2 regions of the Streptomyces doebereineriae genome follow, and region 2 is predicted to be linked to the other one. Evidence: predicted binding sites of a transcription regulator. Region 2 holds the regulator's gene; the other holds the start of a gene.

Region 1 (5,820 bases), on a different contig from region 2:
GTCCGCCCAGCTCCACCAGCGAGGCCGAGGCCCCGCGCACCGCCCGCTCGGTGCCGTACGGCGTCGTCAGGTCGATCCGGTTGACCACCCCCGGTGTCACCCACACCGGCACCGCCTCCAGCATCCCGAAGAGCTGGAGATGGAAGTGCCCGGTCAGCATGACCCGCACGTCACTCCCCCGGATCGCGGACGCCAGCTCCCCGGGGTTCAGCAGCCCGAAGACCGTCTGGGTGACGGACAGGCCGAGACCGAGGGGCGGGTGGTGGAAGGCGAGGACGGTGCCGTGCTCGGCCGGGGTGCTCAACACCTCGCGCAACCAGTCCAGTTGGGCCGCGCCGATACGGCCGTACACCTCTCCCGGCACCAGCGAGTCCAGTGTGACGAACCGGTACCCGCCGACCGTGCTCACCGCGGCCCGCTCGGACGCGTCTGTCTCCAACAGCCCCTCGGGATCCGGGTGTCCGCTCCCCAGCACCTTGCCGAAGGCCTCGCGCTCGTCGTGGTTGCCTGTGGTGTAGAAGACAGGGGCGTCCAGCGGCTGGGCGAACGCCCCCACGAGCTCCCGTACCGCCGAATACGCCTCCACGTCCCCCTCGTTGGCGATGTCCCCGGTGACGACGACCGCGTCGACGTCCCGTAGGTGCCGCAGCTCAGCGAGCATCAGCCGTAGTGAGTCGGTGGCGTTGACGCCGTTCCTGTTCGGTGCGTCGGTGCGCTCCACGTGCGTGTCCGAGAGATGCAGAATCCGCATGTTCCGGCACGGTAGCGGGAGTTGACGACCGCAACCAGCACTACGTCAGCGCGCGGGCCGACCCCACCGACCCGAAACCCGTCAGCTCAACGACTTCAGCGCGGACGCGTCGTACGGCGCAAGCTCGTCGAAACGGCCCGCCAGCACCTTCGCGGCCCACTGCGGGTCCTGAAGCAGCGCCCGCCCGATGGCGACCATGTCGTACTCCTCGCGCTCCAGGGCGTCGAGCAGGTCGTCGATGCCCTTGACCGGGGAGCCCTCGCCCATGAAGCCGCGGATGAAGTCGCCGTCGAGACCGACCGAGCCCACCGTGATGGTGGTCCTGCCGGTGAGCTTCTTGGTCCAGCCGGCGAGGTTGAGGTCGGAGCCGTCGAACTCGGGGAGCCAGTAGCGGCGCGTGGAGGCGTGGAAGGCGTCGGCACCGGCCGCGGCGAGCGGCGCGAGGATCGCCTCCAGCTCCTCCGGCGTCTCGGCGAGGCGCGCCTTGTAGGCCTCCTGCTTCCACTGCGAGTAGCGGAAGATGATCGGGAACTCCGGCGACACCGTCTCGCGTACGGCCGCCACGATCTCCGCCGCGAACTTCGTGCGGGCGACGGGGTCGCCGCCGTAGGCGTCGGTGCGGCGGTTGGTGCCCGCCCACAGGAACTGGTCGACGAGGTAGCCGTGGGCGCCGTGGATCTCCACACCGTCGAAGCCGATGCGCTCTGCGGCGGCCGCGGCCTCGGCGAACGCACCGATGACGTCGTCCAGGTCGCGCTGGGTCATCGCCTTACCGGTGGGCTCGTCGGAGCCGAGGCGCAGGCCGGAGGGGCCGACGGCGGGGGCGTCGGCGTAGGGCTGCTGGCCCTGCTCGCGGACCATGCCGATGTGCCACAGCTGCGGGACGATGGTGCCGCCCGCCGCGTGCACCTGCTCGGCGACCTTCGCCCAGCCCGCCAGCTGCTCCTCGCCGTGGAAGCGCGGGACGCTGTCGCTGTTCCCGGCCGACTCGTGGCCGACGTAGGTGCCCTCGGTGACGATCAGGCCGACTCCGGCGGCCGCGCGGCGGGAGTAGTACGACGCCACGTCCGCGCCGGGGATGCCGCCCGGGGAGAAGTGCCGGGTCATCGGCGCCATCACGATGCGGTTCGGGACGGTCAGGCCGTTGATGTGGGCCGGGCGGGAGAGGATCTCGGCGGCGCGGGAGGTGGCGGGGGCGGTCACGTGGCAGTACTCCTCGGTATGTGCATGCGCATGGACACTACCCAGGTGCCAACCGCCTCATCCCGCTCAGGATTTCCCGGGGCGCTGTGACTCCGGCCACGCATGGAGGCCGCGCATGAAAGAAGCCCGCCCCACCATCGTGGGACGGGCTTCGTGTCGAGCGCCGGGCAGGCCTTGCACCTGCATCTCCCCGCAGGAAGCGGGGCGTCTTTCCTTGGACCACCAACGCGTAGTCGACCGACGGGAGTTCACGTCGAGCGGCTCGTGATCAAGCATAGCGCAGGAAAAGACCGGGGGCGGCCATCCCTGTTTCCAGGAAGTGCCGCCCCCGGGAAGGACGTTGATCAACCGTCAGGCCTGGCGGCCGGGGGTCGATCAGAAGTCCATGTCACCGCCCGGCATGCCGCCGCCGGCCGGGGCAGCGCCCGCCTTCTCCGGCTTGTCGGCGATGACGGCCTCGGTGGTGAGGAACAGCGCGGCGATGGAGGCGGCGTTCTGCAGGGCAGAGCGCGTGACCTTCGCCGGGTCGATGATGCCTTCGGCGATCATGTCGACGTACTCACCGGTCGCGGCGTTCAGGCCGTGGCCGACGGGCAGGTTGCGCACCTTCTCGACGATGACGCCACCCTCGAGACCACCGTTGACGGCGATCTGCTTGAGCGGGGCCTCCAGGGCCAGCTTCACGGCGTTGGCGCCGGTCAGCTCGTCACCCTCCAGGTCCAGCTTCTCGAAGACCGAGGAGGCCTGGATGAGGGCCACGCCACCACCGGCGACGATGCCCTCCTCGACGGCCGCCTTCGCGTTGCGAACGGCGTCCTCGATGCGGTGCTTGCGCTCCTTGAGCTCGACCTCGGTCGCGGCACCGGCCTTGATGACGGCGACGCCACCGGCGAGCTTCGCCAGGCGCTCCTGGAGCTTCTCGCGGTCGTAGTCCGAGTCGCTGTTCTCGATCTCGGCGCGGATCTGGTTGACCCGGCCCTGAACCTGCTCGGAGGAGCCGGCACCGTCGACGATGGTGGTCTCGTCCTTGGTGATGACGACCTTGCGGGCACGGCCCAGAAGGTCGATGGAGGTGTTCTCCAGCTTGAGGCCGACCTCCTCGGAGATGACCTCGCCGCCGGTGAGGATGGCGATGTCGTTCAGCATCGCCTTGCGGCGGTCACCGAAGCCCGGGGCCTTGACGGCGACGGACTTGAAGGTGCCACGGATCTTGTTGACGACCAGGGTCGACAGGGCCTCGCCCTCGACGTCCTCGGCGATGATCAGCAGCGGCTTGCCCGACTGCATGACCTTCTCCAGGAGCGGGAGCAGGTCCTTGACGGAGCCGATCTTGGAGTTGGCGATGAGGATGTACGGGTCGTCGAGCGACGCCTCCATCCGCTCCATGTCGGTGGCGAAGTACGCCGAGATGTAGCCCTTGTCGAAGCGCATACCCTCGGTGAGCTCCAGCTCCAGACCGAAGGTCTGGGACTCCTCGACGGTGATGACGCCTTCCTTGCCGACCTTGTCCATCGCCTCGGCGATGAGCTCGCCGATCTGGGTGTCGGCGGCGGAGATGGAGGCCGTGGAGGCGATCTGCTCCTTGGTCTCGACATCCTTGGCCTGCTCGAGCAGGGCGGCGGAGACGGCCTCGACGGCCTTCTCGATACCGCGCTTGAGGGCCATGGGGTTGGCGCCGGCGGCTACGTTGCGCAGGCCTTCCTTGACCAGGGCCTGGGCGAGCACGGTCGCGGTGGTCGTACCGTCACCGGCGACGTCGTCCGTCTTCTTGGCGACTTCCTTGACCAGCTCGGCGCCGATCTTCTCGTACGGGTCCTCGAGCTCGATCTCCTTGGCGATGGAGACACCATCGTTGGTGATCGTGGGGGCGCCCCACTTCTTCTCGAGGACGACGTTGCGGCCCTTGGGGCCGAGCGTCACCTTGACGGCGTCCGCGAGCTGGTTCATGCCGCGCTCGAGGCCGCGCCGCGCCTCCTCGTCGAACGCGATGATCTTGGCCATGTGAAGTGGTCCCTCCAGGACTGGGGGTGATTCCTTCGGACCGCGCCCGCGCCCGCGACGGACGGCTCGCCGGCCTGTGGATCCTTGCCCCACAAGGCCTGCGGGCCTCACCGACCCGGTCCATCTTTGTCACTCTCACCTTCAGAGTGCTAACGCCAATGATTAGCACTCGGCATGGTCGAGTGCAAGCGCCTCTCGTGTATCGGGCAGGACACCGAGCACCGGAGACAGCTCGCTACCGGCCCGTACGGGCCGGCCCCGGGCATGCCGAAGGGCCCGTACCCCATGACTCCCTATGGGGGACGAGCCCTTCGAAGAAGAACAGAAGAACGACGCTGTTGTTACCCGGCGCGTGCTTCAGCCGGTCGCCAGGCGAACCATGTCCGCCTGCGGCCCCTTCTGACCTTGCGAGATCTCGAACTCGACCCGCTGGCCCTCTTCAAGGGTGCGGTAGCCGTCCATCTGAATCGCGCTGTAGTGGACGAATACATCCGCACCACCGTCGACCGCGATGAAGCCGTACCCCTTCTCCGCGTTGAACCACTTGACGGTGCCCTGAGCCATGCCTAACTCCCCTATTACTGGCCCTTGCACGGATCCACACTTCGTGGATCCGGGTCAGACCTCACCCCCCACATGGTTGGGGGCGTGCGCCGGAACGCGTCGACCGCGGCTGAATGTATCTGTCCAACTGCCGTCTGCAACAGGTCAATCGGACGAGAATTCTGGACGGAAGGGGTCCGGAATGTAGTGAGAATTCGCCTGAATTCGGGGCAAGTCGGGCCCCATAAAAGACACATAAGGCACTTAAGACGCGCACACTTTGGCTACTTCTCATCGCATGTGGAGCGAGAACTCATATGCACGCGGCAAGAAGAAAGCCGCTGCTTCCCCAACTGTACCGCGCTCAACCATAGAGAATTGCCCCCTCCGCTTCTCAAGCGGAGGGGGCAATCCGATGAACACTCGGTAATTACCGTTACCGAAGGTAATGACCAGTCATACGGTCACCCGCCGGCGACGGCCGGAATGATCGAGACGCCGGCCCCGTCGGGCGTCGCCGTCTCCAGCCCCTGCTCGAAGCGCACATCGTCGTCGTTGACGTACACATTGACGAACCGCCGCAGCTTGCCCTGGTCGTCGAGAACGCGCGCGGCGATACCGGTGTGGTTCTTCTCCAGATCGGCGATGACGTCGGCGAGGGTCGCGCCCTCGGCCTGCACCTCGGCCTGCCCGCCGGTGTAGGTGCGCAGGATGGTGGGGATACGGACGGAAACGCTCATGTTTCAGGACCTCCGGTCGGGGTGAGGGCTTTCAGCGGCCGCGGCGACTACGCGAGGCCGGCCTCGCGGAACGAATCCAGGTTGGGGCGGATCGTGGCGGTGAGACCCGTACCCGCCACCGCGTCCAGCGTCTTCAGACCATCACCGGTGTTCAGCACGACGGTCGTCAGCGAGGGATCCAGCAGACCGTTCTCGATCAGCTTCTTCGCCACGCCGACGGTCACGCCACCCGCGGTCTCCGCGAAGATCCCCTCGGTCCGCGCGAGCAGCTTGATCGCGTCGACGACCTGCTCGTCGTTCACGTCCTCCACCGCACCACCGGTGCGACGCGCGATGTCCAGCACGTACGGACCGTCCGCCGGGTTCCCGATCGCGAGGGACTTGGCGATGGTGTTCGGCTTCTGGGGCCGGACCACGTCGTGGCCCGCCTTGTACGCGACCGACACCGGCGAGCACCCCTCGGCCTGCGCGCCGAAGATCTTGTACGGCTTGTCCTCGACGAGCCCGAGCTTGATCAGCTCCTGCAGACCCTTGTCGATCTTCGTGAGCTGCGAGCCGGAGGCGATCGGCACGACCAGCTGG
Region 2 (5,820 bases):
GGTCGAGGTACGCAGCACGGTGGGCCCGAGGACGTAGGCACGCGCGCCGGCCTCCTCGAAGAGCGCCAACTCGTCCTTGGCGACGCCTCCTTCGGGGCCGACGACCAGCACGATCTCACCCTCGTCGGGGAGTTCGGCGGTGGCCAGCGGCTCGCTGCCGCGGTCGAAGTCGGAGTGGAGCACGGCGGCGAAGTCGGCTTTGGCGAGAAGTGCGGCAACCTGTTTGGTCGTCGCAGCGTCCGCGACCTCCGGGAAGCGGACCCGGCGGGACTGCTTGCCGGCCTCGCGGGCGGTGGCCCGCCACTTGGCGAGCGCCTTCAGGCCCCGGTCGCCCTTCCACTGGGTGATGCAGCGGGCCGCCTGCCAGGGCACGACGGCGTCGACGCCGACTTCGGTCATGGTCTCGACGGCGAGTTCACCGCGGTCGCCCTTGGGGAGGGCCTGGACGACGGTGATACGGGGCTGGGCCTGAGGTTCCTCGGCCACCGAGTCCAGCTGGACGATCAGCCGGTCCTTGCCCTCGGTGCCGAGCACGACACAGTCGGCCCAGCGCCCGGCCCCGTCGGTGAGGATGACGTCCTCGCCGGGCTGGAGCCGCTTCACGGAGACGGCGTGGCGGCCTTCGGCGCCGTCGAGGACGTAGCGTCCGCCGCCGCCCGTGTCGAAGTGCTCGACCACGAACACCGGTGCGGTCATCGCGGGTCCCCCGTGCCTGACAACGCTGTCCTGACCGCGTCGAGTTCGGCGGCGAGTATCTCCACCAGCTGCCCCGCGGGCAGCTCGCGTGCCATCCGGTGCCCCTGGCCCGCCCACAGCGCCATGCCCTGCGGGTCCTTGGCCTTGGCGGCGGCCTTCCTGAGCGGGGCGGTGAGGTGGTGGACCTCGGGGTAGGCGGCGGGCGCGTACGGTCCGTGCTCGCGCAGGAAACGGTTGACCAGGCCACGAGCCGGTCTGCCGGAGAAGGCGCGGGTCAACTCGGTGCGGACGTACAGGGGGTTGGTCAGCGCCTGCTTGTGCACGTCGTGGGCGCCGGACTCGTGTGTGGCGAGGAACGCCGTGCCGAGCTGGGCCGCGCTCGCGCCCGCGGCGAGGACGGCGGCGATCTGGCTGCCGCGCATGATGCCGCCGGCGGCGACGATCGGGATGGTCACCGTCTCCCGGATCTGGGCGACGAGGGAGAGGAGTCCGAGACCGGAGCCGTCCTGCTCGGGGAGGTCCCGGTGGGTGCCCTGGTGCCCGCCGGCCTCCACGCCCTGCGCGATGACGGCGTCGGCGCCCGCGTACTGCACGGCGAGGGCCTCTTCGGGGGTGGTCGCGGTGACGAGGGTGAAGGTGCCGGCGCGGCGCAGCGACTCCAGGGTCTCGCTGCTCGGGATGCCGAAGTGGAAGGAGGCCGCCGGCACGGGGTTGTCGAGGAGTACGGCGAGTTTGGCGTCGTACCCGTCGTCCCGGCCGCTGTCGGGGTCGCCCAGCTCGGTCTCGTACCAGGTGGCCTCGCCGGCGAGCTGATGGGCGTAGACCTCGACGGCCGCCGGGTCGGCATACTCGGGTTGCGGCATGAACAGGTTGACCCCGAAGGGCAGCCCGGTCAGCCCGCGCAGCTGCTTGATCTCCTGGTACAGCCCGTCGGCCGTCTTGTACCCGGCTGCGAGGAACCCGAGCCCGCCCGCCTCGGACACGGCGGCGGCGAGCCGCGGCACGGAGACGCCGCCCGCCATGGGGGCCTGCACGATCGGATGACGGAAGAGACCGGTCAGCGCGGAGGACATGACGGCATGTTGTCACGTCCTCCGAACAAGTCCGAATCGGGCCTTCGACAGCTCACGTACGACCGTTGAACGCGTCCTTCAACCGGGAGAACAGCCCCTGCTGCCCCGGCTGACTGTGTCTGCCCGGGGGACGACCCCCGGACCCCCGGCAGTCGTCCCACAGCTCACGTACGGCCGTTGAACGCATCCTTCAACCGGGAGAACAGCCCCTGCTGCCCGGGCTGGAACTGCCCCGTGGGCCGTTCCTCGCCGCGCAGCTTCGCCAGCTCGCGCAGCAGGCGCTCCTGCTCGGGGTCCAGCTTGCTCGGGGTCTGGACCTCGACGTGGACGATGAGGTCGCCCCGGCCGCCGCCGCGCAGGTGGGTGACGCCCCGGCTGTGCAGCGGGATCGACTGGCCGGACTGGGTACCGGGCCGAATGTCGACCTCCTCCATGCCGTCCAGCGTCTCCAGCGGCACCTTCGTGCCGAGCGACGCCGCCGTCATCGGGAGCGTGACCGTGCAGTGCAGATCGTCGCCGCGCCGCTGGAACTGCGAGTGCGGGAGTTCGTGGATCTCGACGTAGAGGTCACCGGCGGGACCGCCACCGGGACCGACCTCGCCCTCACCCGCGAGCTGGATCCGCGTGCCGTTGTCCACACCGGCCGGGATCTTCACGGTCAGCGTGCGGCGCGAGCGGACCCGGCCGTCGCCGGCGCACTCCGGGCACGGGGTCGGGACCACGGTGCCGAAGCCCTGGCACTGCGGGCACGGCCGGGACGTCATGACCTGGCCCAGGAAGGACCGCGTCACCTGCGACACCTCACCGCGACCGCGGCACATGTCACACGTCTGAGCGGAGGTCCCCGGCGCCGCGCCCTCACCGCTGCAGGTGGTGCAGACGATCGCCGTGTCGACCTGGATGTCCTTCGTGGTGCCGAAGGCCGCCTCGTCGAGCTCGATCTCGAGACGGATCATCGCGTCCTGGCCGCGCCGGGTGCGCGAGCGCGGACCCCGCTGCGACGCCGTACCGAAGAACGCGTCCATGATGTCCGAGAAGTTCCCGAACCCACCGGCCCCGAAGCCGCCCGCGCCACCGCCGCCGGCCTGCGAGAGCGGGTCGCCACCGAGGTCGTAGACCTGCTTCTTCTGCGGGTCCGACAACACCTCGTAGGCGGCGTTGATCTCCTTGAACCGCTCCTGGGTCTTCGGATCCGGGTTGACGTCCGGGTGCAGCTCGCGTGCGAGCCGACGGAACGCCTTCTTGATCTCATCCTGCGACGCGTCGCGGCGCACGCCGAGAACGGCGTAGTAGTCCGTGGCCACTTACGACTCCGCCAGGATCTGTCCGACGTACCGTGCCACTGCGCGTACCGCTCCCATCGTTCCCGGGTAATCCATGCGGGTCGGTCCGACCACGCCGAGCTTGGCGACTGCCTCGTTGCCCGAACCGTAGCCGACCGACACCACTGAAGTGGAGTTGAGTCCCTCGTAGGCGTTCTCGTGACCGATGCGTACGGTCATGCCCGAATCCCCCGCCTCGCCAAGGAGTTTGAGGAGGACGACCTGCTCCTCCAGAGCCTCCAGGACGGGCCGGATGGTGAGGGGAAAGTCATGTCCGAAGCGGGTGAGATTGGCGGTGCCGCCGATCATCAGCCGCTCCTCGTTCTCCTCGACGAGTGTCTCCAGGAGAGTGGAGAGCACTGTCGTGACCGTACCCCTGTCCTCGACGTCGAAGCCTTCGGGCAGGTCCTCGACCAGTCGCGGCACATCGGCGAACCGCCGCCCCGCGACCCTGCTGTTGAGCCGGGCCCGCAGATCGGCCAGCGAGGCCTCCCCGAAGGGCGCCGGGCAGTCGACCATGCGCTGCTCGACCCGGCCGGTGTCCGTGATCAGCACGAGCATCACGCGCGCGGGGGCGAGCGAGAGCAGTTCCACATGCCGCACGGTCGAGCGGGTCAGGGACGGGTACTGCACGACGGCGACCTGCCGGGTCAGCTGCGCGAGCAGCCGCACGGTCCTGGCCACGACGTCGTCGAGGTCGACCGCGCCGTCGAGGAAGTTCTGGATGGCGCGCCGCTCCGGCGCGGTCATCGGCTTGACGCCCGCCAGCTTGTCGACGAACAGCCGATAGCCCTTGTCGGTCGGGATCCGCCCGGCACTGGTGTGCGGCTGGGCGATGAACCCCTCGTCCTCCAGGGCCGCCATGTCGTTGCGGACGGTCGCCGGGGAGACGCCGAGGTTGTGCCGCTCGGTCAGGGCCTTCGACCCGACCGGCTCCTCGGTGCCGACATAGTCCTGGACGATGGCGCGCAGCACCTGGAGCCTGCGTTCACTCAGCATCGCGCACACCTCCAGAAGTCGTTCCCTTGGCGCCTCGCCTGGCACTCTGTCCGTCCGAGTGCCAGCGCTCCCCGGCCAGTGTACGGCGGTGGGGTAGTCCCTGGGCAAGGCTGGTCCCGGCGTGACGGGTTGTAGGGCTAGCGTCGCGGTATGACGGTGACTTGGGAAGAGCTGGGGTGGGAGCGGGTCGCGACCGGGGTGGGGCGGTGCCGGCTGCCCGGCTGGGACTGCACGGCGGGCCTGGTGATCGGCGAGGGGACGGCCCTGCTGATCGATTCCGGCTCCGGCCTCGCGGAGGGCGCCCGCCTGCGCGCACAGGCCGAGGAACTCGCCGGCCAACGTGTGACCCATCTCGCGCTCACCCACCCCCACTTCGATCATGTCTTCGGGGCGGCGGCGTTCGCTGGCGCGGAGGTGTTCGGCGCGGTGGGCGTGGAGACGGTGCTGAGGGGACGGCTGGGCCGCGCGGAGCTGCGGGCGGACGCGCTGCGCAACGGACTGGCCCCGGAGGTGGCCGACGAGGCGGTGGACGCCCTCGTCTCGCCCCGGCACCACGTCTCCGGCGAGTGGACGCTCGACCTCGGCGGCGGCCGCCAGGCGCTGCTGGCGAACGTCGGCCCCGGCCACACGGCCCACGACCTCGCCGTCCTCGTCCCCGGCTCCCCGGAGGTCGTCTTCTGCGGCGACCTGGTCGAGGAGTCGGGCGAACCGCAGGCCGGCCCGGACGCCGTACCGTCGCACTGGTCCGCCGCGCTGGACCGGCTGCTGGACCTGGGCGGCGAGGACGCGCTGTACGTGCCCGGTCACGGAGCGGTGGTGGACGCGGCGTTCGTCCGGGCGCAGCGGGACGCGCTCGCGGCCCGCTTCGGCGTGTCGTGATGACTCCCGAGCCGCTTCTCCTATCGTCATCCGAATGCGCCAGTACTCCGCCGACCTGACCCCTCCGTGGAAGAAGCCCAAGGCGGTGCCGGAGGTCCCCGCCGAGCCCGGCCTGGTGGTCGAGGAGCCGGGGACGGGCTTCTGCGGAGCGGTGATCCGCTGCGAGGCGGGCACGGTGACGCTGGAGGACCGCTTCGGCAAGCACCGGGTGTTCCCGCTGGAGCCGCGCGGTTTCCTCCTGGAGGGCCGGGTGGTGACGCTGGTGAAGCCGTCGGGCGCTTCGGGCGCTGCTGTACGACCCACCCGTACCGCGTCCGGCTCGGTGGCCGTCCCCGGCGCCCGCGCACGCGTGGCCCGCGCGGGCCGTATCTACGTCGAGGGCCGCCACGACGCGGAGCTGGTGGAGAAGGTCTGGGGCGACGACCTGCGCATCGAGGGCGTGGTCGTGGAGTACCTGGAGGGCGTGGACGACCTCCCGTCGATCGTGGCCGAGTTCGCGCCGGGCCCGGACGCCCGCCTCGGCGTCCTGGTCGACCACCTGCTCCCCGGCACGAAGGAGTGGCGCATCGCACAGGAGGTGACGAGCGAACACGCCCTGGTCGTCGGCCATCCGTACATCGACATCTGGGAGGCGGTGAAGCCGTCCTCCCTGGGCATCGAGGCGTGGCCCCGGGTACCGCACGGCCAGGACTGGAAGACGGGCGTGTGCAAAGCCCTGGGCTGGCCGTCGGAGAACACGGGCGCGGTGTGGCAGGCGATCCTGAAGCGGGTGGGGTCCTACAAGGACCTGGAGCCGGAGCTGCTGGGCCGGGTGGAGGAACTGATCGACTTCGTCACGGCGCCCTAGGACA

What was found. The regulator HrcA, encoded in region 2, represses chaperone genes, less so after heat shock. The targets are predictions, from matches to a motif close to TTNGCACTCNGNNNNNCNGAGTGCNAA.
Region 1: the regulator HrcA is predicted to act here: its motif matches at 4,118-4,144, upstream of groL (chaperonin GroEL).

The regions. Positions count from the first base shown of each region.
Region 1 covers NZ_JAVREZ010000014.1:108,135-113,954, forward strand. Annotated here, with positions in the region: gene RNB18_RS33675 (metallophosphoesterase family protein) at 1-751, opposite strand, end outside; gene RNB18_RS33680 (NADH:flavin oxidoreductase) at 833-1,954, opposite strand; gene groL (chaperonin GroEL) at 2,330-3,955, opposite strand; gene RNB18_RS33690 (cold-shock protein) at 4,313-4,519, opposite strand; gene RNB18_RS33695 (ubiquitin-like small modifier protein 1) at 4,963-5,238, opposite strand; gene thrC (threonine synthase) at 5,286-5,820, opposite strand, start outside.
Region 2 covers NZ_JAVREZ010000009.1:301,103-306,922, forward strand. Annotated here, with positions in the region: gene RNB18_RS26585 (16S rRNA (uracil(1498)-N(3))-methyltransferase) at 1-696, opposite strand, end outside; gene RNB18_RS26590 (nitronate monooxygenase) at 693-1,769, opposite strand; gene dnaJ (molecular chaperone DnaJ) at 1,934-3,073, opposite strand; gene hrcA (heat-inducible transcriptional repressor HrcA) at 3,074-4,090, opposite strand; gene RNB18_RS26605 (MBL fold metallo-hydrolase) at 4,241-4,969, shown strand; gene RNB18_RS26610 (DUF3097 domain-containing protein) at 5,004-5,816, shown strand.